Linked DNA regions of Prochlorococcus marinus XMU1411. Each later gene encodes a partner of the first gene's protein in a complex. Links are inferred from orthologs where the notes say so. Each region holds a gene or a part of one and is shown on either strand. Other genes may lie near its edges.

What was found.
Region 2: the proteins of pheS (region 1) and pheT are in contact, whole or in part, in a crystal structure (PDB 6P24), measured with the Escherichia coli proteins. The link is inferred for Prochlorococcus marinus XMU1411 from one-to-one orthologs.

The regions. Positions count from the first base shown.
Region 1 is NZ_JAAORI010000004.1:202,281-205,462, reverse strand. Bases 26-2,868 are described here. They hold pheS (phenylalanine--tRNA ligase subunit alpha), read left to right. Parts: upstream 26-864; coding sequence 865-1,872; downstream 1,873-2,868. Other genes in these bases: cbiT (precorrin-6Y C5,15-methyltransferase (decarboxylating) subunit CbiT), read right to left, coding at 2,858-2,868; HA145_RS07135 (NAD(+) kinase), read left to right, coding at 1,942-2,850; surE (5'/3'-nucleotidase SurE), read right to left, coding at 26-796. Also shown: HA145_RS07150 (DUF3611 family protein), read left to right, coding at 1-7; more of surE, read right to left, coding at 1-25; more of cbiT, read right to left, coding at 2,869-3,182.
Region 2 is NZ_JAAORI010000003.1:564,524-567,922, reverse strand. What follows is about bases 196-3,255. They hold pheT (phenylalanine--tRNA ligase subunit beta), read left to right. Parts: upstream 196-533; coding sequence 534-2,978; downstream 2,979-3,255. Other genes in these bases: HA145_RS04875 (hypothetical protein), read left to right, coding at 3,084-3,255; rpmG (50S ribosomal protein L33), read right to left, coding at 238-432; rpsR (30S ribosomal protein S18), read right to left, coding at 196-215. In the rest of the region: more of rpsR, read right to left, coding at 1-195; more of HA145_RS04875, read left to right, coding at 3,256-3,332.

The DNA.
Region 1 (3,182 bases):
CAAATGAATTATTGATTTTAGGTAATAACTCTAAACCACCCCTCCAAAATAAGTCTGGTTCAACAGGCGTAAGAGATATTTTATTTGCTTGTATTTGAGATACGTCACTTGGCCAATTCTTTGGACCATAACCTTTTGATTTAAGATCCAAAACAACTTCACCGGCTAGCCAATAATAATCATCACCCCTTGGATCCTCTCGTTTAGAAAATTGATTTTTATATTTTCTAATTGATAATCTTGTCCAGGATAATTCTTTTATTTTATTTTTCTCGCAGGGCGGGATATTCAGATTTAAAAGAAGTGAAGGAGGCCAATTATCCATAATTGCTTGTTCGGCAATATTAATAGCAATTTCTCCAGCAAATTCAAAATTCTTCCACTTAAAACTTGCAACACTTATTGCCATGGAGGGAACATTTTCTAAAGTGCCTTCCATTGCTGCAGCAACTGTGCCTGAACAAAAAATATCTGTCCCTAAATTTGGACCGTGATTTATTCCAGAGAGGACTAGATCTGGTTTATTCTCCAATAATTCAGAAAGTGCTAATTTAACACAGTCAGCGGGCGTTCCAGAACATCCCCAAGCTTTAATGCCTTCCCCAAATAATTCGTCCGCTCTTTCCACTCTAAGAGGAGCCTGCAGAGTAAGACCATGACCAGTCGCTGATCTTTCTTGGTCGGGACATACAACTGTTATGTTATGTCCTCTTTTTTGTGCTGATTTTGCTAAAGCTCTTATCCCCTCTGCAAAAACCCCATCATCATTACTAATTAATATATTTAGCGATTTCATTAATCAATTGATTTTATTTATGGACGATGTTTAAGTAAGATAAAATAATACTTATTTTTACTATATCAGTGAGTCAAATTGAATCATTAAGTCAAATTGAGGAAAAATTAAATAATCTTTCTCTAACAGCAAAAAATAATATAAATAATGCTAATACTCATCAAGAACTAGATCAATTGAGAGTTTCCCTTCTAGGAAAAAAAGGTAATTTGTCAATTATTCTAAAAACAATGAGTCAATTATCTGCTGCTGATAGACCAATTGTTGGCCAGAAGGCAAATTTAATAAAAATAAATTTGCAGGAATTAATTAACCAAAGAAAAAATCAACTAAATAGTGAAGCCCTAGATCAAAAGATTAAAAACGAAAACATTGATGTTACTGTTCCTTCAATTGGAACCCCTAATGGAAATAAACATCCTTTAATATCAACCCAAGATGAAATCATTGATATATTTTGTGGTTTAGGATATTCAGTTGAAAGTGGTCCTGAAATAGAAAGTGATTTTTATAATTTTGAGTCTCTTAATATACCCAAAAATCATCCTGCAAGAGATATGCAAGATACTTTCTATCTTGATGAAAATCGACTTTTGAGGACCCATACTTCTCCAGTGCAAATAAGATACTTGGAAAATAATCCTCCCCCAGTAAGAATTATTGCGCCTGGGAGAGTTTATAGGAGAGATGCTGTTGATGCTACTCACTCTCCTGTATTTAATCAGGTTGAGGTTTTATGTATTGATCAAGATATTAATTTTAGTCACTTAAGAGGAACGGTTCTTACTTTTTTAAAAACTTTTTTTGGAGATATTCCTGTAAGGTTCAGAGCTAGTTATTTCCCATTTACTGAACCTTCTGCAGAAGTAGACGTTCAATGGAAAGGTAAATGGTTAGAAGTAATGGGATGCGGAATGGTAGATCCTAAAGTCTTAGAAAAATTAGGAATAGATTCTGAGAAATGGACTGGATTCGCAGCTGGATTAGGAGTTGAAAGATTTTGTATGGTAAGGCATCAAATTGACGATATCAGAAAATTCTATACAAATGATCTTAGATTTCTAGAGCAGTTCTAGTGGAATTAAGTTTTTTATTAGTATTGTCTAGCAAATTAGTTTAATATGGTTCTAGCTTTAATTTTTTGATTGGTACGTAAAGCGGGACTAATAGTTAATGATGGTAAAGAACTGGCCGTACAAACTGCAAGTTCTGTTCAGGAAAAATTGAAAAAATCTAATTATGAAGTTGTAAGAGTTAGTAGTTCTGGCGGGATGGTTGGATTTGCTAATCCTGATCAACACGTGCGACCTTTGGGATATTCGAATTGTGTCCCAGATGGTTTTGATTCATCAATGGAATTTGCAATTGTTCTTGGTGGGGATGGAACTGTGCTTTCAGCGGCTAGGCAAACGGCACCAGCAAAAATTCCTATCCTTACCATAAATACTGGTCATCTAGGATTTCTTGCAGAAGCTTATTTATCAAATTTAAATCAAGCTATTGATAAACTTATTTCTAGAAATTGGGATATTGAAGAAAGAACATGTTTTATTGTAAGCGTAATGAGAAATGATCAGAGGAGATGGGAGTCTCTCTGTTTGAATGAGATGGCTCTCCATAGAGAACCACTAACAAGTATGTGTCATTTTGAGATTTCAATAGGAAGACATGCCCCTGTTGATATTTCAGCTGATGGAGTAATTTTATCTACTCCAACTGGCTCCACAGCATATTCACTTAGTGCTGGAGGGCCAGTCATTACGCCTGATTGCCCAGTTGTTCAACTAACTCCAATTGCTCCACATTCGTTAGCATCGAGAGCACTAGTTTTTAATGATTCAGAGCCAGTAACTGTTTTCCCAGCAACTCCTGAGAGATTAGTAATGGTTGTTGATGGAAATGCTGGTTGTTATGTTTGGCCTGAGGATAGAGTTTTAATAAGAAAAAGTAAACATTCGGTGAAGTTCATTAGACTTGAAGACCATGAATTTTTCCAGGTTTTAAGAAATAAACTAGGTTGGGGTCTACCCCATGTAGCTAAACCAAATAAATAAAGATTTTTTAATTTACCTTTTTCCCTGTTAGTAAAAAAACAGGATTATTTGGTTCCAATCTTGTTCCCTCAGCTATACTCAAACTTTTGTAAGTCTGAATCAAATTTAACTTTGTTTGGAAGCTTTTATCTTCTAGTCTTTCTTTTAATGCATCAATAGTTTGAATATCTATTATTGGAATAACAATAATATCTCCAATACTCATATCTTGAGCTAAATTAATGATCTGAAGTTTAGTTTTTTTATCACATCCTCCAATTACCAATCTATTAGGTTTTTTAGAAAAACTTAAAATTTTTGAGTTAATAATATTATTTACGTCCTCTTCGAAA
Region 2 (3,399 bases), on another replicon or contig:
TCAGGATTTACGAAGGGTAAAAGAGCTACAATTCTGGCTCTTTTTACAGCTAATGTAAGATCTCGTTGTTGCTTAGAGGTTAAACCTGTCATTCTTCTTGGAAGGATTTTACCCCTCTCAGTTATGAATTTTTTTAGTAGTTCTACATCCTTATAGTCAATAGGATCTCCAGGTTTGATAGGTGATAATTGTTTTTTAAAAATTGAATTAGGCATGATTTTATTTAATTTGATGTGGTTACTTTATTTCTTTGTGAATAGTCATTCTGTTTAAATGAGGATTAAACTTTTTTAGTTCTAATCTTTCAGTTGTATTTCTACGATTCTTTTCAGTAGTATATCTTGAGACACCATTTGATCTCTTAGGATCTGTGCTTGTCCTAGCTTCAGTACATTCCAGGGTCACTACAACTCTTGTCCCTTTTTTGGCCATTTTGATTAATACTTTATTGTATAATTTTCTATTGTACATCTTCAACAAACTTTTTTGAAGATATGCTCATTTCTTTTATTATCATTGATTAAAAAATATACATGAAAGTTTCTCAAAATTGGTTGAAAAATTTAGTAGAAATTACTTCTACTCCAGAAGATCTCTCTGAGAAATTGTCTATTGGTGGATTTGAGGTTGAATCATTAGAAGATTGTTCAGAAAATGTAAATGGTGTTGTTTTAGGTAAGGTATTATCTGTTATAAAACACGAAGGATCTGACAAACTTTCAATTTGCCAAGTCGATATTGGTACATCAAAGAATTTACAAATCATCTGTGGTGCACGCAATATTAAACCAAATATTTATGTTTATGTCGCAACTGTCGGCGCGAAATTAAATGCAGTTGATTTAACTATTAAAAGAAGTGAGATTAGAGGTGTCATTAGTGAAGGAATGATATGCTCTCTGCAGGAGCTTGGATTAGAAGACTCTAGTGAAGGGATAGAGATCATTGATGAAGATTTGGCCTTAAAATATGAATTGGGCTCTCCAGGGTCTGACTTGCTTCAATTAAATGATTTTATATATGATTTAGCCATTACAGCTAATAGACCAGACGGAATGTCTGTTATAGGTATAGCCCGCGAAATTTCTGCCCTTTTACAATCCACATTAAATTTTCCAGAATTAAACCATAAATACAAAATTCATTTACTTAAGGGAATTAAACTTTGTCCAGAGGCTATAGAATCTAATTGCATATATACAATAAGCTGTATTGATGGAGTAAATGGAGATAAATTATCTCCAAAATGGCTTAAAGACCGTATAGAAAAATCAGGTATAAAGTCGATTAATCTTCTAGTTGATTTGACAAACTATATTCTTTTAGAACAAGGTCAACCCTTGCATGCGTTTGACAAAGAAAAACTATCTAACTTCACAGGAAAGGAAGTTTCTCCAGAAGACTTTTCTGTACGAAAAGCTAAGGATAACGAAAGCCTTGTTTGTTTAGATGGTAAAAAATATGATTTAAATGAAAATATTACAGTAATTACTTGTTGCGATAAACCTGTTGCTATTGCTGGGGTGATAGGAGGTTTAGAGACTTCTGTAAGTAATACTACGTCTTCTATTTACCTTGAAGGCGCCGTTTTTAATCCAGTTACCATAAGAAAATCATCAAAGGCGGTTGGCATAAGAACAGAATCTAGCAGTAGGTATGAAAAAGGGATTTCATCAAAAAACACAATAAGTGCCGTAACAAGGGCAATTAATCTTTTAGAAGAATATTTTTCTATTAATTCACCAATTATCAATACTTCGAATTTAAATAAAAATGAAGATATATTTATTAAACTACGAAGAAATCGAATACATAAAATTCTTGGCCCAATAATAATTAACGATAAATTTGAAAAAAGAAATTTATCTGATAATGAAATAGTTGATAAATTAACACTCATAGGTTGTACATTAAAGAATAAAGAATATGGCTGGGATGTAGCAGTAATACCAAATAGATCACATGATTTAATGAGAGAAATAGATTTAATTGAAGAAATTGCGAGATTAATAGGGTATGACAGATTTGACTTAAACCTTCCTAATCCAATTAAGCCTGGAAAATTGTCATCAGAACAGTTGGCATTGAGAAAAGTAAAAAATGGTTTCACAGAAAATGGTTTTAACGAGGTACTAAGCTACTCTCTTGTTCCAGAAGATAATGAAAAACTTATAAAGATATCTAATCCTTTGTTATTAGAAACTAGTTGCCTAAGAGATAATATCTGGAAAGAACATTTGGAGATAGTAAACCGTAATATAAAAGCTGGACAAACAAGTTGTTATATATTTGAAATTGGAAATATTTTTCAAAAGAAAACTGAGTTCATTCAAGAAGAAGTTCTCAATGGTGCGATTTATGGTAATAAAAAATTTGGAAAATGGATAAATTCGGAAAAGGATAACGATCTTAATTATTATCAGGCGAGAGGAAAGTTAAAAGAGGCTTTATCATCTTTGAATATAAAAATTGAGGATAAACCTACTGATTCAATTAATTTTCTTCATCCAGGAAGAACAGCCAAATTAGTTATTGAAGGGAAAGATGCAGGTTATTTTGGTGAAATACATCCCAAACTAATTTTAGAAAAGAAGTCATTAAAAAAAGTTTATTTATTTAACATAAATGTTTCTAACCTTTTGGGAGCTAGTACAAGAAAAAATAAATGGATTCCAATATATAAGCCATATCCAATTGTTCCGAAAATGGAAAGGGATATAAATTTTGTTTTTAGTAAGAAATTTTTAATTAGCGAAATAACTTCACAGATAAGAAAAACAGGAAAAAATCTCTTAGAGGAAGTAAATTTAATTGATGTTTTTGAAGATTCTAAATTTGGAGATGATCATATAAGTTATACATTTAGATTATCTTATAGAGATAAAGATAAAACATTACTTGACTCGGACATTACATCAATACATTCAAATATCATTTCTAATGTTGAAACATGCTTTAATACTAAATTGAGGAATTGAATGTATTACTAATCTTATATGAGACTATAAACTAGTCTATGTATAATTCTTATATAAGATAAATAATAATCCTATAAAACTAATTAATGTTGTATTATAAAGTTCATGATCAATTTATTATCTCTATTACTATCTTCAGTGCTGTGGGTACAAGTTCCCCAGTGGTCAGATGATTGGTCAAAATGTGCTGTCGACGTTCCTGACACTTCATGCCATTGGTACATAACAGCACCTGACAACACTTTTGGTGAAGGGTTTGATTGGGCAAGTGCTCCTTGGTTTGATGCAAACGGTTTAAGCGATGTCCCTAGTATTGATAAACAAACTGCTATTCAGAAGCTGCAAAGTAAGTAGTACTGTCTTTAAGGCAGTACGGTTACACTTAAAACTCCCTCATTGCAATACTTCTTAGCCATCATTA